3 regions of the Paenibacillus sp. B01 genome follow, and region 3 is predicted to be linked to each of the others. Evidence: riboswitches for the same ligand, from Rfam matches in the RefSeq annotation. Region 3 holds a riboswitch; each other region holds the start of a gene.
The links. Region 3 has a riboswitch for thiamine pyrophosphate ahead of GE073_RS14780 (ABC transporter substrate-binding protein). Riboswitches for the same ligand answer to the same signal wherever they lie in the genome.

Region 1: it holds a riboswitch for thiamine pyrophosphate, as region 3 does, so the genes downstream of both, GE073_RS01845 (ECF transporter S component) here and GE073_RS14780 (ABC transporter substrate-binding protein) in region 3, are expected to answer to the same signal.
Region 2: it holds a riboswitch for thiamine pyrophosphate, as region 3 does, so the genes downstream of both, thiC (phosphomethylpyrimidine synthase ThiC) here and GE073_RS14780 (ABC transporter substrate-binding protein) in region 3, are expected to answer to the same signal.

The regions. Positions count from the first base shown of each region.
Region 1 is NZ_CP045802.1:403,432-410,688, reverse strand. Features, by position in the region: gene GE073_RS01875 (alanine racemase) at 1-973, opposite strand, end outside; gene GE073_RS01870 (helix-turn-helix transcriptional regulator) at 963-1,616, opposite strand; gene GE073_RS01865 (VOC family protein) at 1,927-2,394, shown strand; gene GE073_RS01860 (hypothetical protein) at 2,391-2,795, shown strand; gene GE073_RS01855 (hypothetical protein) at 2,792-2,950, opposite strand; gene GE073_RS01850 (aldo/keto reductase) at 3,273-4,205, opposite strand; TPP riboswitch at 4,357-4,466, shown strand; gene GE073_RS01845 (ECF transporter S component) at 4,726-5,343, shown strand; gene GE073_RS01840 (ABC transporter ATP-binding protein) at 5,348-7,257, shown strand, end outside.
Region 2 is NZ_CP045802.1:1,895,296-1,902,552, forward strand. Features, by position in the region: gene GE073_RS08125 (leucine-rich repeat protein) at 1-2,514, shown strand, start outside; TPP riboswitch at 2,651-2,754, shown strand; gene thiC (phosphomethylpyrimidine synthase ThiC) at 3,124-4,884, shown strand; gene GE073_RS25380 (ThiF family adenylyltransferase) at 5,039-6,262, shown strand; gene thiE (thiamine phosphate synthase) at 6,373-7,257, shown strand, end outside.
Region 3 is NZ_CP045802.1:3,417,471-3,424,727, reverse strand. Features, by position in the region: gene GE073_RS14790 (extracellular solute-binding protein) at 1-1,046, shown strand, start outside; gene GE073_RS14785 (hypothetical protein) at 1,078-3,510, shown strand; TPP riboswitch at 3,589-3,696, shown strand; gene GE073_RS14780 (ABC transporter substrate-binding protein) at 3,873-4,901, shown strand; gene GE073_RS14775 (thiamine-binding protein) at 4,933-5,235, shown strand; gene GE073_RS14770 (ABC transporter permease) at 5,225-6,217, shown strand; gene GE073_RS14765 (ABC transporter ATP-binding protein) at 6,214-7,035, shown strand; gene GE073_RS14760 (TatD family hydrolase) at 7,131-7,257, shown strand, end outside.

The sequences.
Region 1 (7,257 bases), 3.0 Mb from region 3:
CGTGCTCCTCGTTCATGCGCTCGAACACCGCATGCGGCAGTCCGATGACGCGGCCGAAGCCCTGCAGATGAAGCGGCGGCTTATCCGGCTGCACGTCGGTGGCGAACGTCTTGCTGCCGCCGTCGATGACGATGCGGTCCGGGGCGGGACGGCTGACGACGGTCGCCCACACCTCGGCGGCGCAGTCCTCCGGCCGGCAGACGCCGAACGCCGTCTGCATCCGATCCTGAAACACGTACGTGCCGGGCCGGATCTCCGTGACGCCGTCGATCTCGGCGGCGTAGATCGCCGTCGGCGTCGACCCGACGCTCACATCGCGGATCGCGATGCCGCCCCGGCGCAGCGTCTCGGCGACGCCGGCCATGAGGCGGCCTTCCTCGTGGCCGGCCGCCCGCAGGTCGAGCGTCGGCGCTCCGCCGAGCATCGCGCCGCGGTAGGTGAAGATGCCGGTCAGCGACAGCCCCGGCATCGCCGCGATCTCCCGCGCGAGCGCAAGCGCCGCCTCGGGCGGCACGCCCGTGCGCTGCAGGCCGCTCTCGATCTCGAGGCGGACCTCCAGCGCCAGCCCGGCGGCCTCGGCGGCCGCCGACAGCTGCCGCGCGCCGGCGAGGCTGTCCACGCCGACGAGCAGCCGGACGCGCCGCGCCAGCTCGGCGGCGCGCCGCGCCTTGACGGCGCCGACGACGGGATAGGCGACGAAGATGTCGCCGATCCCGCCGTCCGCCATCGCCTCCGCCTCCGACAGCTTGGCGGCGGTGATGCCGCAGGCGCCTGCGGCGACCTGCCGATGCGCCAGCTCCGGCAGCTTGTGCGTCTTGACATGCGGCCGCAGCTGCACGCCGCGCCGCGCCGCCTCCGCGGCCATCGCCGCGATGTTGGCGTCGACCGCCTCGCTGCGGATGACGACGCAGGGCGTGTCGATGCCGTCCGCGAGCCTTTCCCCCGCTCCAACCGCTGCTTCGTTACGCTCCATCTCCATCGCTCCCCTTCGCTTCCTCCAGATCGCTGTACAGCGTGTACTTCGAGATGCCGAGGTAGGCGCATACCTTCTCGCCCGCCTTCTTGATCAGAAACGCGCCCTTGCGGTCGAGCAGCGCGATGAACCGGATTCGGTCCTCGCGCCCCATGAGCGCCGGCGGGCAGCCGACGGCGTCCTCCGCCTCCTGGATGAGCGAGTCGAGCAGGTCGCTCACGTTGCTCACGAACGACTCCCGGACCGGCGGCAGCTCCTGCAGGCCGATCAGCCCTTGAAGCGCTTTCTCCGCGGCCATCAGCTCGGAGATGTCCAGGTTGATGCAGAGCGCGCCGATGCCCTGGCCCTCGTCGTCCTTGAGGTAAATCGAGGTGGAGCGCAGCAGCCGCCCGTCCTTCGTGCGCGTGACGTAGTTTTGCCGGTGGCCGCCCTCGGACGTGCCGCGCATCACCTCGAGGCCGAGGTTCGTGCCGGGATCGCCGACCTTGCGGCCGGTCACCTGCCCGTTGGCGATGAACACGATCGTGCTGTCGTACGGCCGCGACCAGTCGTGGATGACGACCTCGCAGCGCTCGCCGAACTGCGCCGCGATGCCTTGCGCCAGCTCCGTCAGCATCGGCAGCATGGCGGATACGGTTTGCATCGGCTTGGCTCCTTTCGCTTCAAATTGACGAATTCCGTCATCCGAATGCGGCTTTCATTCATTTCGATTGGTTCTATCCTACACCCGCACAGGCCGAATCGGCAAACTTTTTTTCTGATTCCTGACGTTTCGTCATGGACGGAGAGGAAAAGCGATCGCAGGCCGGCAGGAGGGGACAACTTTTCCGCACCTTGCCGCGTTCAAGAATGAGAGCCGTAGACTTGCGGACACACAGACAAAGCTTGCGACGGGAAAGAGGAGAGTCGGCATGCAGAAAAAAACGACGAAGACGGACGGGCCGCAGAAGAGCTTGATCGAAGGGCTGTACGAAGCCCATCTGCCCGTATCGAATCTGGAGCGAAGCCGGGCGTTTTACGCGGGTCTCGGCCTTCGCCAGGCTTGGGAGGACGAGGACACCGTCTTTTTCTGGATCGAGGAGGGCAAGAGCTGGATCGGCCTGTGGCTCGCTCCGGAGCTGGCGGCGCTGCCCTATCATCCGGCCATCCGGCATGCGGCGTTCCGCGTCGATTGGGAAGGGCTGCTGCGCAGCGCGGCCTGGCTGAAGGCGCGGGGAATCGAGCCGGCGCCGTTCGGGCGGCAGCCGGACGCCGCCCCGTTCGTAAGGCCTCATCAGGCCAACGCGTCCATCTACTTCGACGACCCCGACGGCAACAGCCTCGAGCTCATGTGCTCCGTGGAGGTGCCGGCGGACTGGCGGGAGCACGCGGGCAAAATCCCGGCCGCCGACTGGCCGCCGGGCAACGGAGGGACAGCTTGAAGCGGGCGGCCGCCTGGCTGCTGCCGCTTCTGATCTTTGCCGCCGGATCCGCCGCCGCAGCCTGGCTGCTGATCGGGCCGCCCGCCTCCGGAGACGGCTGGGCGGCCATCGGCAAGGCCGCTCCGGACGAAGCCGCCTCGGCGCGGAAGAGGGCGGTGCTGGCCGCATATGCCGGCCTGACGCCGGAGGAGAGCCGGCTGCTGCCGGCCAGCCCGAAGGATTCCGCCGTCTTGGCAATGACGGCAGGCCCGGAGCTGGCGCAGCGGATCGGCGCGGAGCATGAAGGCCGGACCGTGCATGCGGTCCGCTTCCGCGTCATAGGGCCGGGCGATGCGGGCACGCTGACCGTGTACTTGTCGCAGGACGGCAAGACCGTACTGGGCAAAGAGCGGGCCCGCTAGCGGATTTTTTCCGGCTGCAGCTCCGGCTGGCGCATCCGGGCGGCCGGCAGCCCGACTTTTTCCGGCTGCAGCTCCGGCTGGCGCATCCGCGCAGCCTGCAGCACGACTTTTTCCGGCTGCAGCTCCGGCTGGCGCGTCCGCGCGGCCTGCAGCACGACTTTTTCCGGCTGCAGCCTCTACTCGCGTTGCTCCAGCCTTCTTCCCTGCTTGCCCGCGCGATCCAACCTCGAAAACGAAAGGAGCCTTCATCCACGGTGTGGATGAAGGCTCCTTGTCGACGCGCTGACGATTCTAAAGGGGGCTGAACCTGCCCTTCGCGAGCCGCCGGCCTTGGGCATCGGCGGCCCTGGCAGGCTTGACGCTCGCCTGCGCCTCGCCGGCGCTTACGCGCGGGCCACGCCGCCTACGCTCGCCGCGCCGCCTACGCTCGCTCCGCGCCTCGCCCGCCCCTGCGTCCGCACGCTGCCGTGCCCCGCCTTACGCCCGCGCCGGAGCCGGGACATCCTGCGGATGCGGCTCCGTCACCAGCGCGACGGCATCGGCGTTGCTCTGCACCTGCTGCGGATTTTTGCAGCCGGGAATGACCGACGTCACCGCCGGATGGCGCAGGCACCAGGCGAGCGCCCATGCCGCCATGTCGACGCCCGCCGGCACTTCATCCGCGGCGATGCGCTCCACTTCCTCGAGGCGGCGGCGCACCTGCTCCGCATCCTGGCGGTGGCGCACGTCGGTCGCGCCGAACTCCGTGCCCGGCTTGTACTTGCCGCTCAGGAAGCCGCTCGCCAGCGGCACCCGCGCCAGCACGCCCAGATCCTGCGCCTCGCAGGCCGGGAAGACGCGCTCCTCCGGCTTGCGGTCGAGCCGGTTGTAGACGACCTGGATCGCCTGCGAGCCGACCCGCGTCGAGGCCTCGGTCTGGTGGAGGTTGTCGTTGCTGCCGATGGAGGTGCCCAGATGGCGGATCTTGCCGGCCTGCACCTGCTTGTCCAGCGCCGTCCACAGGTCGTCGTTGTCGAACGCCGCGTCCGGACCCGAGTGGAACTGGTACAGGTCCACGTAATCGGTGCGCAGCGCTTTGAGCGAGGCGTCCAGCTGCCGCACGACATCCTCCGCGTCGTACACGTCGGTCCGCTTGAACCGCTCGTGGAAATGATGGCCGAACTTCGTGGCGACGATCCAGTCCTCGCGCCTGCGGCGGCTGAGGTACCCTCCGATGAGCTGCTCCGACAGATGGTCTCCGTAGCATTCCGCCGTGTCGATGAGGTTGATGCCGAGCTCCGCGCCCTTGTCGAGAATCGCGTCCGCCTCGTCCTGCGAGAAGTCCATGCCCCACTCCCCGCCGAATTGCCAGGTGCCGATGCCGACGACCGACACGTTCAGCTCCGTTTTGCCCAAGCGACGATATTTCATTGGCCAATCCCTCCTTTTCTTCCAGCTTACCCGCCTTTGAAAACGGATGCAACCGCCGACGCCCTCAACTCCGTCCGCAATGCCCGTCCTGCCGCCCGCCGGCACTCCCTATTGCCGAACCGGATTTTCCAAGGTATAGTAAGAGCACTTTCATAGCATGCATGGGGGCTCGATGAAGTCGGGCTGAGACTGCGGCCGCATGCCGCTGACCATTGATCTGATCTGGGTAATGCCAGCGTAGAGAGAATGCATCGCGCCAACTTGGGAAAGGCCCTGTCCGCTTAGGGACTTCCGTCCGCCGCTCCGTCCGGGCGGGCGGAGCCTTTCCTGTCCGGCCTGCCGCGCGCAGGCCGGCCGAGTCCTGCGTTCCGCCGCCATAGGGGGACGCGAGGCGCGCCTGTCCGATTCCATCTGCCCGCCGGCTGTCCGGCGGGCTTTTTTTCGCATTCGCCGACAGCAGCCGCTCCGGGATCATGCCGCTGTGAGAGACCGATTCCCCATCCGAAAGGAAGCTGATCCCATGTCCACCGCACCAGCCTCCGGCCGCGCGACGCGCGCCGGCAATCGCCTCACCCTCGCCGACATCCTCGTCACGATCGTCGTCTCGGTCGTCTTCGGCCTCGTCTACAAGATCTGGGGGCCGATGTACGACGTCCTCAAGCCGCTCGGCCTGCACGCCGAGCAGCTCAGCTACGGCATGTGGTTCATGGCCGGCACGTTCGCGTTCCTGCTCATCCGCAAGCCCGGCGTCGCCATCCTCGCGGAAGTCGCCGCCGCCGCGATCGAGGCGTTCCTCGGCGGATCGTGGGGCATCTCGACGCTCTGGTACGGCCTGTTCCAGGGCCTCGGCGCCGAGCTGTTCTTCGCGCTGTTCCTGTACCGCAAGGCCGGTCCGATCGTCGCCGTGCTCGCCTCCGTCGGCGCCGCCGTCGCCTCGATCTTCATCGACCGCTACTACGGCTACATCGACCAGCTCGCGTTCTGGAACTACGCGCTGTTCGTCTCCATGCGGCTGCTCGGCAGCGTCGTCATCGCCGGGCTGTTCGCCTGGGCGCTCGCCCGCGCGCTGGAGCGCACCGGCGTGACGAGCCTGCTGCGTCCGGCTTCGGCCAAGGACTACGACGCGCTGGATGGCTGAGCGGATGAGCGGCCTCAACCGGGGCGCGGCAGCGCCGGGTAACGAGGCGGAGTCGGGGAACGCGGAGGAGTCGGGAAAAGCGGCCAGTCAGGACGCGGAGCGCGCGGCTGCCGGCTCGCTGCGGACGGAAGCCGCCGGAGCGCCTGCCCGGAGCGGCGCTGCGGCCGTGCCGGTCGCGGCCGAGGCGATCGGCCTGCGGCTCAAGTACCCCGGCGAAGAAGCGCCGCTGCTGTTCCGCGACCTCGACGTGACGATCCGGCGCGGAGAGAAGGTGCTGCTGCTCGGACCGAGCGGCTGCGGCAAGTCGACGCTGCTGCAGGTGCTCGGCGGCCTCGTGCCGTCAGCGATCCCGATTCCGCTGAAGGCGGAGCGGCTCGTCGTGCCGGAGCGGCCCGGCTACGTGTTCCAGGATCCCGAAGCGCAGTTCTGCATGCCTTATGCGGACGAAGAGATCGCTTTTGCGCTGGAGAACCAAGCCGTCCCCCGCGAACAGATGCCGGAGCGGATCGCGGCCTGCCTCGAGCAGGCCGGGCTAGAGCTGCCCGACCCGCACACGGCCGTCTCGGAGCTGTCCCAAGGCATGAAGCAGCGGCTCGCCGTCGCCTCGATGCTGGCCGTCGATCCTGACGCGCTGCTGCTCGACGAGCCGACCGCGCTGCTCGACCCGGAAGGCACAGCTCAGGTATGGGACGCGCTGCGCCGCATCTGGGACGGCCGGACCGTGCTCATCGTCGAGCACAAGATCGACCTCATCGCCGGGGATATGGACCGCATCCTGCTGTTCTCGCCGGACGGACGGCTGGAGGCGGACGGCCCGCCGGAGGAGATCTTTCGCGACTGCCGCGCGCAGCTGCGTCGCTACGGCGTCTGGTACCCGGGCTTCTGGGACGATGAGGCAGCGGCAAAGGCAGGCCGCTTCGGCTCCACGGACGGCGGAGCGCATGCGGGAGCGGCGGCTCCGCTCGATGCGGCCGACGAGACTCATGTCTTGCCGCATGCGCCCGTTCCGGCCGGCGGCGGGACGCTTCTCGCAGCGGCAGCGGCAGCGCCAGGCGCGGACGCTTCTGCCGCGGCTGCACCCGCTGCAGGCACGCCGCCGCTTCCCGCCCCGCTGCTGGAGCTGGACGGCTTCGCCGGGATGCGGGGCCGCGAGGTCAAGGTGCGCGCCGACCGGCTGTCCGTCTGCGCCGGCGACTGGATCGCCGTCACCGGAGCCAACGGCGCCGGCAAAAGCACGCTGCTGCTCGCCATCATGCGGCTCGTCCGCAGCGAAGGGCGGATGCGCCTTTTGGGCGCGCCGGAGGCCCGGCTGCGCAAGCCCCGGCAGGCGGCGGAGCTGGCGGCGTACTGCTTTCAGAACCCCGAGTTCCAGCTCGTCACGGACAGCGTCGCCGAGGAGCTGGCGTTCTCGATGCCGGAGCGGCTGTCACCGCCCGAGCGGGACGGCCGGGTCCGGACGCTGCTGGAGCGGTTCGCGCTCGCCGGGCTGGAGCGGCGCCATCCGTACCAGCTGTCGATGGGGCAGAAGCGCCGGCTGAGCGTCGCCTCCGCGATGGCTTGCGGCCAGCGGCTGCTGCTGCTCGACGAGCCGACGTTCGGCCTCGACGCCGCCGGCACCGTTTCGATGATGGAGCAGCTCGAGGAGCTGCGCCGCAGCGGCTGCGCCATCCTCATGGTGACGCATGACGACGAGCTTGTCCGCCGCTTCGCCACCCGCCGCTGGCAGGTGGAGCAGGGCGTCGTGCGGGAGCTTCCCGCTCCGGCGCGGCCTGCTCCCTCCTCGCCGCCCGATGACGGAGCGAGTCGTCGACCGGGCCGCGGAGCGGCCCCCGCATCGGATCACAAACCGGATTACGAACCGGATTACGGAGCGGATCCCGCTGCAGAAGCCTCGCCGACAGGCTCTCCCGAGGC
Region 2 (7,257 bases), 1.5 Mb from region 3:
TCGGCTTCCATTACCGTCGGCGGTTCCGAATTCGCTGATTATGTTCCGGGGCTGTTCCTGGCGGATGGCATCCTCTACCGCCCGACCAGCGACACGACGGCCGAGGTCCAAGCGCTTGACAACAAGACGGTATCGGAGCTGTTCATTCCAGAGCAAGCAACCGACAGCGGAAACAATTTGACGTATACCGTAACCTCTATCGCGGCATTTCTGACCAAGGGCGTTCCGACTTTGACCAAGATCGTGCTTCCGGATACGATTGAAATCATCGGGGAGCGCGCCTTTGATCAGAATCTGTACCTGAAGAGCTTCAACTATCCGAAAAAGCTGAAAGAAGTGGGCTTCCAGGCGCTCGGTTATTCCGGCCAGCAAGAGCCCGGCTATAATGGGGGCGTCGATCTGGAAATTCCCCAATCCATCGAATGGGCTGACGACAGCGGCTTTGCCGGCATCAAAGAAACGGAAATTACGGTTCCTGCCGGTCCGACCTTCGTGAATGAGTATCAGTTCGCCGCTATGAACAACCTGAAGAAAATCGTCATGGGGAACTCGATTACGGCGATCAACCGCGGCGGCTTCTCGGGAGCAAAAGCATTGACTTCGGTCGACCTGCCCGATTCATTGGTCTACATTGGGGATGAGGCTTTCTCCAACAGCGGCTTGACCTCCGTCGCCATCCCGAATTCCGTTCGCTATTTAGGCTCTAGGGCTTTCAATCAAGTCAAGGAAGCCAGACTCGGCGGCTCGGTCGATGCGTTCGGATGGAGAACCTTCTCCAACGATGCGCAGCTCTCCGTTGTCCTGAACTCGCAACGGGAAGACCTTGTCAAGTTCAATACACTGGAGCGGCTCCCGGCTCTGAAATGGGACGGAAGCACGACCATTCCGACTCTGGACAGCTCCATCGTACCGGCAGAAGCAGTGGCGACCATCACGACCGATCGCTCGACGAGAGCTGAGCTTAATCCGAACCACGCTCAGGTTTCCACCTCGATCTATGGCAAGCTGATCGTAGACGGCAGCCTGATCATTCCAGAAGATGAAGTGTTATTCTTGTCCGGCGACCTGGTCGTAAATGGAAAAGTCACGGGTAAAGGAACGATCCGGTATGCCGAAGGGGCAACCTTCGACAAATCCAGAATCGACCCCACGGTTACTGTGATCTCAGATGAGGAAGCCAACAATCCTCATATTCCGACGCCGACGCCATCGCCGACACCGACACCGTCATCGACACCGTCATCAACACCGACGCCGTCACCGGCTCCGTCCGATCCGGGCATTCCGACGGCCTCGCCGGCTCCAAGCGTGCAACCGTCTCCGGTCATTTCGAATACAGAACATGCAATCAGAAGCACCGAAACCGTTCAGGACGGCATGATGATGGTCACCGTCACGGACGCCGATCTGACGGCAGCCATTGCTTCCGCTGGAAATTCCATTGAATCCTTGGTTATCTCGACCAACAAGGAGCAGGCCAAGCTTGTATTGACAGGCCGGCAAGTCGAACTGCTCTCAGCCTTGCCGAAGAAGAGCACGGTTGTCTTCAGCGCTGGCGGATCGTCCGTTGTTCTGCCGCTGTCTCTGATGAGCCTCGCTCCCTCCAATTCCAGTCTCGAATTGGAAATCAAGCCGGCTGCTGATTCCAGCGCTTTCGTCACTGCTTTAGGAAATGGCAAACTAATCGGCCAACCCGTCTCATTTGAGGCCGACTGGACAACTGCAGCCGGTCGCAAGCCCGTGGACATCCCGAACCATCTATTCATCACCCGAACCTTCACTGTACCCGGCAGCTTCGAGCTTGACGAGGCAGGAGTGCTGTATGAAGAAGACGGTGCCGTCTCTCCCGTAGCTTCCATCTTGAGCAAGCAAGCGGACGGCACGACGAAGGTGACCGTCAGCCGCCCTGGCTTCTCGGTGTACGCCTTGGCGACTCGTACCGTGAACTTTACTGATCTTGACGACTCTGCCGCCGCTCGCGTGATCGAGGCTTTGGCCGGCAAGTGGATCATCAACGGTACATCAGCGACGACTTATTCGCCCGATGCCAGCCTGAGCCGCGCCGAATTCACCGCCCTGCTCGTCCGGGCACTCGGTCTGAAGTCAACGGCGCTCGCTTCTTTCACCGATGTAAAAAAAGGCGACTGGTTTGCTGCCGACGTGGCGGCGGCCAGCGAAGCGGGGTTGATCCAAGGCATCGGCAAGGGGAAATTCGCGCCAAATGACAAAGTCTCCCGTCAGGATCTGGCTGTTATCCTGGAGCGGGCATTGAAGCTTGCCGGCATCGAGTTGACGACCGATCAAACGGTCGCTTACACAGACCTGGCACATGCGGCCGCTTATGCCAGAGAAAGCATCCAGAAGCTTACGGACGCGGGCGTCTTGAACGGTTACTTGCTTTCGGGCAAGACCTATTATCAGCCCAACGCCCCGGCTGACCGTGAATTCGCCGCCGTAGCCCTGTACCAATGGCTCCTTAAGGCCAAGCTGATGAACGGATTAGATTTGAGCTAGTTTGAAATACCAATAGATTAGAAACTTAAGTTTAAAACCACATGCGAGAACACTCCTTGTGGTTTTTTTTATTATTTGTAGAATGAAAAGTTCGAACTTGACGACACCTGAAAAGACAGCGTATAGTCAAAACCAAGATATCCACTAGGGGCGCCCGCGAGGGCTGAGATAAAGCGAAGCTTTGGTCCCTTTGAACCTGATCTGGGTCATGCCAGCGTAGGAAAGTGGTCGAATCGCGCAACGTTTGTATCGGTCTGCGTCCATTCGCCGCTTCCTGTCCGGGAGGCGGCTTTTTTGCGCCTCGCCAAGCGGATGGGAAGGAGGCGACGACGTTCGGATAAGAAGGGGAAAGGCAAAAGAGACAAGGGCGGCACGGTCGGCATGCTACGCCGGCTGCCTTGCGTCGAAGGCGGGGGAAGCACTCCCATCCGGACTGCCCTTGAACCCTTCTCCCGAAGCCCGCCCCAACCTGGAGGCGGTCGCAGACCGAGCCAAGCCCCCTCTGTCCCGGCTCGCCACGAGCCGCCACGGAACGATGCGCGAGCACGGCTTTCTTTGCTCTCTAGCCTCCTAGCGGATATTCCACAACCGCGAGGAGGTTTTTTTCATATGCCCATCCTGACGAAGCCGCTGCCGGGGAGCCGCAAGGCCTACATCGACGGAAAGACGCCGGGCGTGCGCGTGCCGGTGCGCGAGATCGCGCTGACGGACAGCGACATGCGCGGACAGCAGGTGCACAACGAGCCGGTGCGCGTGTACGACTCCAGCGGTCCGTATACGGACGAAAGCTATGTCGCGGACATCCGGCGCGGCTTGCCCGCCTTGCGAGAGCGCTGGATCGCGGAGCGAGCCGACACGGAAGCCTACGACGGCCGCGAGGTGCGTCCGGAGGACAACGGCTTTACAGATGCGGAGAAGGCGGCGGCAAAAGGCGCGGAGCGGTTCCCGCCGACCGGCCGCAAGCCGCTGCGGGCGAAGCCCGGCCGCAACGTGACGCAGCTGCATTACGCGCGGCGCGGCATCGTGACGCCGGAGATGGAGTTCATCGCCCTCCGGGAGGGCATGGAGCCGGAGTTCGTGCGCAGCGAGGTGGCCGCCGGCCGCGCGATCATTCCCGCCAACATCAACCACCCGGAGATCGAGCCGATGATCATCGGGCGGCATTTTCATGTGAAGATCAACGCCAACATCGGCAACTCCGCCGTCGCCTCCTCGATCGAGGAGGAGGTCGAGAAGATGACGTGGGCGACGCGCTGGGGCGCGGACACGATCATGGACCTGTCCACCGGCAAGAACATCCATACGACCCGCGAATGGATCGTGCGCAACTCGCCCGTCCCGGTCGGCACGGTGCCGATCTATCAAGCGCTGGAGAAGGTGAACGGCAAGGCGGAGGACCTCAGCTGGGAGGTGTTCCGCGACACGCTGATCGAGCAGGCCGAGCAGGGCGTCGACTACTTCACGATCCATGCGGGCGTGCTGCTGCGCTACGTGCCGCTGACGGCGAAGCGCGTGACGGGCATCGTCAGCCGCGGGGGCTCGATCCTGGCGGCGTGGTGCCTCGCGCATCATCGGGAGAACTTCCTGTATACGCATTTCGAGGAGATCTGCGAGATCATGAAGGCGTACGACGTCAGCTTCTCGCTCGGCGACGGCCTTCGTCCCGGCTCGATCGCCGACGCCAACGACGAAGCGCAGTTCGCGGAGCTGGACACGCTCGGCGAGCTGACGAAGATCGCCTGGAAGCATGACGTGCAGGTGATGATCGAGGGCCCCGGCCATGTTCCGATGCATCTCATCAAGGAGAACATGGACCGCCAGCTCGCGGTGTGCGACGAGGCGCCTTTTTACACCCTTGGTCCGCTGACGACGGACATCGCGCCGGGATACGACCATATCACGAGCGCGATCGGGGCGGCGATGATCGGCTGGTTCGGGACGGCGATGCTGTGCTACGTGACGCCGAAGGAGCATCTGGGCCTGCCGAACAAGGAGGATGTGAAGGAGGGCGTCATCACCTACAAGATTGCTGCCCACGCGGCCGATCTGGCCAAGGGCCATCCGCGCGCGAGGCTGCGCGACGACGCGCTGTCCAAGGCGCGCTTCGAGTTCCGCTGGCGCGACCAGTTCCATCTGTCGCTCGATCCCGAGCGGGCGATGAGCTATCACGACGAGACGCTGCCCGCCGAGGGCGCGAAGACGGCGCATTTCTGCTCGATGTGCGGACCGAAGTTCTGCAGCATGCGCATCACGCAGGACATCCGCGACTATGCGGAGCGCGAGGGGCTGGAGACAGCGGAGGCGATCGAGGCGGGCATGAAGGAGCAGGCGGACGCCTTCAAGGCGGGCGGCGGCAAGATTTATGCGTGAGGAGAGGCGGACGGAGGGAGAGGCGGTCGCAGGCGGGACCGGTCAGACGGAGGAAGGAACGGTCTTAGGCGAGGTCGGTCGGACGGAGGGAGAGTTGGTCGCAGGCGGGACCGGACGGATGGAGCCAGGAGCGAGAGCAGGGATGGCTGGCGGGATGGAAAAGGTCGGTCGGACGGAGGAAGGAGCGGTCGCAGGGCTGAGCGCGGAGCGGCGCGAGCGCTTCTCGCGGCAGATGCGGTTCGCGCCGATCGGCGAAAAAGGCCAGCTGGCGCTATTCCGCTCCCGCGTGCTGATCGCCGGCGTCGGCTCGCTCGGCTGCGCGCTGGCACAGCATATGGCGCGGGCGGGCGTCGGCTCGATCGTGCTCGCCGACCGCGACTATGTCGAGTGGAGCAATCTGCAGCGGCAGATGCTGTTCGACGAGGAGGATGCGCGGCAGTGCCTGCCCAAGGCGGTCGCGGCGGTGGAAAAGCTGCGTCGCGTCGACAGCGGTCTTGCGGCGGAGGCGGTCGTCGCCGACTTGACGGCGCCGGGCGTGCTGGAGAAGGCGGCTGCCGGCTGCGATCTCGTGCTCGACGGCACGGACAACGCCGAGGTGCGGCTGCGGCTGAGCGACTGGTGCTTCGCGCATGGCGTGCCGCTGCTCTACGGCGGAGTCGCCGGAGCCTCCGGCATGAGCGCGCCGCTCGTGCCCGGCGCGACCTGCTGCCTGCGCTGCCTGATCGGCGGCGAGGAGGAGCAGGAGAGCGGCGAGACATGCGATACGGTCGGCATGCTGTCGCCGGCGGTGGAGCTGGTCGCGGCGCTGCAGGCGGCGGAGGCGCTCAAGTGGCTGAGCGGTAGCCGCAGCGACATGCGGCGCACGCTCGCGACGGCGAGCGTCTGGCCGCTGTCGCTGCGCGAGCTGAAGCTGCCGGGGCCGACCCGGACCTGTCCGGCATGCGGCGAAGCAGGTCAGGCGCAGAGAGGCGGCAGCGGCGCGGGAGAGCTTTCGCGGAGCGGCTCGAGGAAGGCAGAAGCAGCGAGAGAAGCGCGAGGGCCGGCTATGGAGGCGTCATCTGCACGGAGCGAGCCGCAAGCTGCGGCACCGGTCGACGCTGCGTTCAAGCCACGGAAGACGGCTGCGCTGTCGGCCGTCCTGTGCGGGCGGGACACGGTGCAGGTGGAGCTGAGCGAGCCGCAGCCGCTGGACGTTTATCGCCGTCAGCTCGAGGCGGCGGGCTGCGCGGTCATGCGCAATCCGTACCTGCTGCGGGCCGAGCTGCCGGACGAGGGGGCGCGGCTTGTTGTTTTTCCGGATGGCAGGGTGCTCGTGCAAGGAGCAGGAGATCCCGACGAGGCATTGAGAGTATGCGAGCGCTATCTGCCCGTCAGCTGAAGGCAACGAGCGAACGAGAAGTAAAAACGGACCTGGATGTGAGCGTGGCGGAGAGAGGCCGCAAAGGCGCAGGACGCGCGCTGCCGCAGGTTCAGGAAGGGAGTCGGAAGATGAAAAAGCTGGATTTCGGCCTGTATGTCATCACGGGGGAGAACTATCATCCCGGGCGCACGCTGGAGGAGGTCATGCGCGAGGCGCTTCATGGCGGAGCGGACATCGTGCAGCTGAGGCACAAGACGGCGAAGAAGGACGAGCTGCTGGAAAAAGCCCGGCTGCTGCGCCGGCTGACCCGCGAGTACGGCGTGCCGTTCATCGTCAACGATGATCCGGAGCTGGCGCTGGAGGCGGAGGCCGACGGCGTCCATCTCGGTCAGGAGGACGGAGGCTGGCGCGAGGCGCGGGAGCGGCTCGGCCCGGACGCGATCATCGGCATCAGCACGCACAGCCTCGAGCAGGCGCTGGCGGCGGAAGACGCGGGCGCCGACTATATCGGCGTCGGTCCGGTCTTTCCGACCGAGACGAAGCCGGGGCGTCCCGCGGTGACGCTGGAGTACGTCCGCCAAGCGTCGCGCCATGTGCGCATCCCGTGGGTCGCGATCGGCGGCATCGGGCCGCATAACGCGCAGCAGGTGCTGGGTGCCGGAGCGACGCGCCTCTGCGCCGTGTCCGCGATCGTCGGCAGCGCGTCGCCCGCCCAGGCATGCCGCGAGCTCAAGGCGATGATCGCGGCGGCGCGGGGGAGGCGGAACGGGCAGGCTTACGAAGCGGGGAGGGAGCTGGCTGCGGCTCGAGCGGCGGGCGAGACGAATGGTTGGGCTGCCGCGGCGGTCGACATCGTGCTGAACGGCGGTCCGCATCGGACGGCGGCCGGCACGCTGGAGCGGCTCGTGGAGGAGCGCGGCCTGAGCGGCCGCCGCATCGTCGCCGAGGCGGACGGTCAGATCGTGCCGCGCGAGGAGTGGAGCCGCTGCCGGCTGCGGCGCGGCATGGCGGTC
Region 3 (7,257 bases):
CGAAGGACGATCTGTACGCCTTCCTCAAGAAGATCAAGGACGCGGACCTGAAGGAGAACGGCATGCCGGTGTTCCCGCTCGGCGGCTTCTCCAACGGCTGGGCCGTCGGCATCGGCAACACGATGTTCTACGGCACGGAGTATATGGACCAGGGCGGCGGCACGCTCGAGCATGTGTTCTTCACCAAGCCGTATGAGGACTACACGCTGTATTACCGCAAGCTGCTGGCCGAGGGACTGCTCGATCCGGAGGCGTTCACGCAGACCGATCCGATCGCCCAGGAAAAGATCAAGCAGGGCCGCATCGCCGTGCTGGCGGCGCATCTGCCGGCGATCATCGACGCCTCCAAGGATTATGTGAAAGCGCATCCAGGCAGCGATTACGTGCCGATCGGGCCGCTGGAGCGGGCCGGCGCCGAGCCGGATCGTCCCGTCGATCTCGGCATCCAGGGCAACAACGTCACCGTCATCACCAAGGCATGCAAAAATGTCGACGCGGCGCTCAAGCTGCTGGAGTTCCTCGCCTCGGAGGAAGGCTTCAAGCTCGTCCGCTACGGCATCGAGGGCACGCATTACGACATGGTGGACGGCAAGCCGGTCGCCAAGGCGGAGTTCTTCGACAAGTTCGCGGCCGACACGACGGGCAAGGCCAAGAAAAACGAGGGCTTCGCGACCGGCTTCGAGGACATGACCGGCCAGGACCGGACGAACACGCTCGGCGGCGACATCTGGGCGGACCAGGAGCGGATCGCCAAGATGGAAAGCGCGCGCAAAATCCTCCGTCCGAACGGCATCTCCGTCATCTCGGCCTACAACGCCGCCGACGTCATGGCCAAGTCGCCGCAGTGGGAGGAGCTCAAGCCGTCGATGGACAAAATCGGCGACGTCTGGAAGGAAGCGGTATTCGCCAAGTCCGACGAAGCGGCGCTGGACATCATCGGCGCGCTGCGCGAGCAGATCAAGAAGACCGGCTATCCGGAGGCGATCCAGTACGTGAACGAGAACCTGAAGGGCAAGGAAGTCGTGCAGCTGCAGATGCCGAACTGATCCGGGCGCTTGCCCGAAAGGAGGCCGCGACATGAAGCGGGAGGAAGCGGGCCGGCAGGAGCGGACGGGATTCCAGGAATCCCGTCCGTACGGGCCCAAGTACGATCTGCGGACCGATTTCGTCATGGTGTACGGCATTTCGGACGATCTACCCGAGCGGATCGAGGGCTGGAGGAAGGCCGGCTACACGATCCATCTCATGACCGGCGTCTCGTGGGGCGAATACCAGGATTACCTGTACGGCAGGTTCGACGGGCGGGAGCACTGGGACGAGGCGCAGACGCTGCGCTCCGGAGACCCGATGCTGCACGGCAAGGACGTGCCGTACATGGCGCCGACGATCTCGTTCGCCCGGTATTTGGCGGAGCAGATCCGCCGGGCGATCGACTGCGGCGTCGAGGCGATCCATCTGGAGGAGCCGGAGTTCTGGGCGCAGTCGGGCTACGAGGAGGCGTTCAAGCGGGAGTGGCGGAGCTATTACGGCGAGGACTGGCAGGAGCCGCATCGCTCGCCGGACGCTCAGTACCGGGCCTCGAAGCTGAAGGCGGCGATGTACGCGCGCACGCTCGAGCGCATCTGCGGCGAGATGAAGGAATACGCGCTCGTCGCCTATGATCGGGCGATCCGCTTTTACGTGCCGACGCACAGCCTGATCAACTACGCCCAGTGGCGGATCGTCAGCCCGGAGGCGCTGCTCGTCTCGATGCCGTCATGCGACGGCTATATCGCCCAGATCTGGACCGGCACGGCGCGCACGGCCAACGTCTATCGAGGCGTGCGCCGCGAGCGCACGTTCGAGACGGCCTATTTGGAATATGGCATCATGCAGGAGCTGACGCGCGGCACCGGCCGCGAGATGTGGTTCCTGCACGATCCGATCGAGGACAATCCGCGCTACAGCTGGAGCGACTACCGCCGCAACTACCGGGCGACGGTCATCGCCTCCCTGCTGCATCCGGACGTGAAGCAGTACGAGGTGTGCCCGTGGCCGTGGCGGGTGTTCGAGCTGGACTATCCGACCGAGGACGGCAGCGGCAAGGAGCCGATCCCCGAAGCCTACAAGACGCAGCTGCTGACCGTCATGAACCTGCTGCGAGACATGCATCGCCACGAGGAGGCTCCCGATCCGTCCGGCGCCGGGGCCGGACCGTCCGGCATCGGCCTCTGCCTGGCCAACTCGTCCATGTACCAGCGGGGCGACGTGCTCGGGGAGGGAGAGGACGAAGGCGAGTTCAACTACGACGGCACGAAGGCGGCGGACGGACTGACGACGCGGCAGCTGGAGCTGCTGGACTTCTCGGCCTTTTACGGGCTGGCGCTGCCGCCGGTCAAGAAGGGCATCCCGCTGCGCCCGGTCCAGCTCGACAACATCCTGACGTTCCCCGGCTATCTCGAGGGCTACCGCGTGCTGCTGCTCAGCTACGAGTTCATGAAGCCGGAGCATCCCGGCATCCATCAGGCGCTCGCCCAGTGGGTGCGGGAGGGCGGCGTGCTGATCTATGCCGGCGACGGCTCGGACCCGTTCCACGGCGTGCGCGAATGGTGGAATCGCGGGGCGGGAAGCCGCGTCTACGAGCGTCCCGAGCAGCATCTGTTCGAGGCGATGGGGCTGGGCCGGGAACCGGAGCCGGGCGAGCATGCCGTCGGGGAAGGCGCGCTGCTGCATCTGCGCTGCCATCCGGCCGAGCTGTCGCGCTCCGCGGCAGGCGCGGAGCGCGTGCTCGGCGCGATCCGGCGCGCGCTGGAGCTGCGCGGCGAGGCGGACGACTACCGCGAGAGCGGCTTGCTGCGCATCCGGCGCGGTCCTTATGTGATCGCGCATGCGCTGGACGAGAGCGAAGCGGCAGGCGGCTCGGCCGTGCTCGAGGGAGCGTTTGTCGATCTGTTCGACGCGGAGCTGACGGTGCGGAATCGGGTCGAGCTCGCGCCGGGCGAGGACGCCCTGCTGTACGATCTGGGCGAAGCGGCCGGCGGCTGGGGCGAGGAGGAGGCGGCGGAGGCGGGCTCCGCGCACGGCGGCCCGGGAGCGGGAGCGGAGGAGGCGGGGTCCGCGCACGGCGGCCCGGGAGCGGGAGAGGCGGAGGCGGGGTCCGCGCACGGCGGCCCGGGAGCGGGAGCGGCACAGGCAGGCTCTGCGCACGCCGGCCCGGGAGCGGCGGAGGCGGCGCGGCGCGCCTCCGTGCTTGTCAGCTCCTCCCGCGTCCGGGACGCGGCTCGGGAAGGCGGACGGTTCCGCTACGTGTCGGAGTCGCCGTCCGAGATGACGGTGAGCACGAGGCTGCGCGCTTGTTCCATGCCGAGCCGCATCCGCGCCTGCGCGGCGGATATCCCGCTGGCCGGGCCGGGCGCTGACGCATCCGGCGGCGATGCGGTAGAGGCGGAGTTCCATGCCGCCTCGTCCACGCTGCTGCTGCGCCACGAAGGCCGCCCTGCGGGCGTCCGCGTCGAGCTGGAGTGGCTCTGACAAAAGCGGCGTCCGGCCGCGTCCTTTTTCAATCCGGTTGCAATCGGCCCGAGCTCTGCTATAATGGCACTATTGACAACCGCATAGCTGGGGAGCTGGCGCACGCCGGCTGAGAGGGGAGAAGCATCCCGACCCGTACACCTGATCTGGATAATGCCAGCGTAGGAACCGTATGCAGCCGACTCGCCGCGGAGCAGCCCTTCGGGAGCTTCCGTACGGCAAGTCTCGATCTGCGATAACATCACGACGTCTTCCTTGGGGAGACGTCTTTTTTTGTTCGGGCGGGATCGGCTGCGCGGATCGGACGGCGGACGGCGACGAAGGCGATGCGGGCATGAGAGAGAAGAAAGCAGGGGAGAGACATGGGGAGCAAGACAAGATGGACAAGCGGCATGCTGACGGCGGCGCTGGCGCTCGCGCTGGCCGCCTGCGGCGGCAGCGCCGAGCAGGAGAACGGCGGAGCGGCGGCGACGGACGCGCCGCTGCAAAAGGTGAAGGTCGTGCTCGACTGGACGCCGAATACGAACCATACCGGCCTTTATGTGGCGCGCGACAAGGGGTACTTCAAGGAGCAAGGGCTCGACGTCGAGATCGTTCAGCCGCCCGAAGGGACGGCCGCCGATACGCTCGTCGCCAAGGGCGAGGCGGAGTTCGGCATCGGCTATCAGGAAAACCTGACGCTCGCGCGCACGCAGGAGCTGCCGCTCGTCTCGGTCGCGGCGGTCATCCAGCACAATACGTCGGGCTTCGCCTCGCCGGCGGACAAGGGCATCAAGGAGCCCAAGGACTTCGAGGGCAAGACGTACGGCGGCTGGGGAGCGCCGGTCGAGCAGGAGGTGCTCGCCTCGCTCATGCAGGAGCAGCAGGCGGATGTCGGCCAGGTCAAGATCGTCAACATGGGCAACGCCGACTTCTTCACCGCCGTCAAGCGCGACATCGACTTCGCCTGGATCTTCTACGGATGGACGGGCGTCGAGGCGGAGCTGCGCGGCGAGCAGCTGAACATGGTCTATCTGACCGACTATAGCGACAAGCTCGACTACTATACGCCGCTGCTGCAGACGAGCGAGAAGCTGATCGCCGAACGGCCGGAGCTCGTGCGCGCGTTCGTCGCCGGCGCGGCAGCCGGCTACGAGGACGCGATCCGCGATCCGGAAGGCGCGGCGGAAACGCTGATCGCGGCCGTGCCCGATCTGAACCCGGAACTCGTGCGCGCCAGCCAGAAGTGGCTGAGCCCGAAATACCAGGATGACGCCGCCCGCTGGGGCGAGCAGAAGGCCGAGGTGTGGAACGGGTACGCCGACTGGATGGTCGAGCACGGCCTGATGGACGCCAAGCCGGACCTGGCGAAGGCGTTCACGAACGAGTTCCTGCCCGCAGACGGAAATTGATCCCTGTTTCGAACGAGAGGAGAGCATCGACATGGCCAACGCGCTGGTAAGCATCCAGATTTTGCCGACGACGCCGGGAGGAGAAAGCGTCCTGCCGTACGTCGACCGGGCGATTGACATCATCAAGGAGGCCGGCGTGCCTTATCGCGTCGCTCCGCTGGAGACGACGATGGAGGGCGACCTGCAGCAGCTGCTCGCGGTCGTCGCCCGCATGAGCGAGGCGCTGGCCGAGCTCGGCTGCCCGTCCGTCATCTCCCAGGTGAAAATCTACTACAATCCGGGCAGCGGAGCCTCGATGGACCGCCTGCTCGAAAAGTATCCGGATGGCCGGTAGCGGCCATCGCGGGCCGAATCGGGACGATGCGGACGGACGCGAAGCCGTCCGGCGCGACGCGGCACCCGATGGCGCAGCGTCGGAGCGGGCTGGAGCGGCAGCCGATGGCGCGGCGTCGGAGCGGGCCGGAGCGGCAGCCGATGGCGCGGCGTCGGAGCGGGCTGGAGCGGCGGCCAATGGCGCTAAGTCGGCGCGTGCGCGGGCCGGCGGCCGAACGCGCGCGCGGCTGAAGGCGGCGTGGCCGCCGCTCGCCGTGCTCGCGGCGCTGCTGCTGCTCTGGGAGGCGGCAGTGCGGCTGTGGGGCGTCGAGGCATGGCTCATGCCTTCGCCGGGCCGCATCCTGGCCGATGCGTGGGAAGCGCGGGAGCGGCTCGCCGGCCATGCCGGCGCGACGCTGAGCCTGACGCTGCTCGGCTTCGCGGGAGGATCGGCGGCGGGCTTCGCGCTCGCCGCCTTGCTGCATCTGCTGCCGCTCGTGCGCGCCGGCGTCTACCCGCTGCTCGTGCTGTCGCAAAACGTGCCGATCATCGCGCTCGGGCCGCTGCTCGTCATCTGGTTCGGCTTCGGGCTGCTGCCCAAGCTGCTGCTCGTCATGCTCGTCTGCTTCTTCCCCGTCTGCGTCGCGATGCTCGGCGGGCTGCGCGGCGCCGATCCGGCGCTGGAGCGCTATCTGCGCATGATCGGGGCCGGCCGCTGGCGGCGCTTCGCCAGCCTCGAGCTGCCGAGCTCCGCTCCGCATCTGTTCTCCGGGCTCAAGCTGGCGGCATCGTACAGCGTGACGAGCGCGGTCGTCGCCGAATGGATCGGCTCGGACCGCGGACTCGGCTATTTCATGCTGCTGTCGTCCAAAGGCTTCAAGACGTCGCTCGTGTTCGCGGGCGTCGCCATCGTCGTCGCGCTCAGCCTGCTGCTCGTCGCCGCCGTCGCGGGGGCGGAGCGGCTCGCGCTGCGCTGGCGCTCGGAGAGAGGGGGAGCGGCATGAACAGGAAGCGACCGAACGGAGCGTCGCCGTCCGCTCCCCCCGTGCTTGAGGTCGACCGGGTCGCGCTGTCCTATCCGCAGGCCGCGGGGCGGACGCAGGTGCTCGGCGGCGTCAGCCTGAGCGTGGGCGCGGGCGAGTTCGTGTCGCTGCTCGGCCCGTCCGGCAGCGGCAAGACGACGCTGCTCGGGCTCGTCGGCGGGCTGGAGCGGCCGGATTCAGGCCGCATCCTCGTCGCCGGCGAGCCTGCCGGCAGCCGCCCGGGCCTCGCGGCCTACATGCCGCAGCAGGCGGCGCTGCTGCCCTGGCGCACCGTGCAGGGCAACATCGAGCTGGCGCTGCGCATCGCCGGGCGCAGTCGGGAGGAGGCGCGGCGGCTGGCGCGCGAGGGGCTCGAGCGGCTCGGCCTGGAGCGTCATGCGCGCAGCTATCCGCAGGTGCTGTCCGGCGGCATGCAGCAGCGCGTCTCGTTCCTGCGCGCGCTGCTGTCGCCGCAGCCGCTCATGCTGCTCGACGAGCCGTTCGGCGCGCTCGACGCGCTGACGCGGCAGGAGATGCAGGAGTGGCTGCTGTCGCTCTGGGAGCAGGACCGGCGCTCGGTGCTGCTCGTCACGCATTCGATCGAGGAGGCGCTGCTGCTGTCGGACCGCATCCTCGTGCTTTCGTCCGCACCGGCGACGATCGTGCGGGAGCTGGCCGTGCCGTTCGGGCGGCCGCGCCGGCGGCAGCTGTGGAGCGAGCCCGCGTTCGGCGAGCTCAAGGAGGAGCTGTACCAGGCGCTCCGCCGCGAGCGGGGCGGGTCCGGCGAAGGCCGGGCTTGACGGCTGACGACGAGAGGCCAGCCGTGAGGGAGTACTATTAGAAGCGCTCGGCGGAAGCCGGGCGCTTTTTGGAGCGGACGAGAGGAGCGGAATGAATGGAAGGCATCGGCAAGGAAGGACAAGCCTCCGGGCAGGCGAAGGAAGGACAAGCCGGCGGTCAGGCGGAGCGCGGAGCGGCGGCCGTCGCCCTGTACGACACGCATCTGCATCTGGAGCAATACG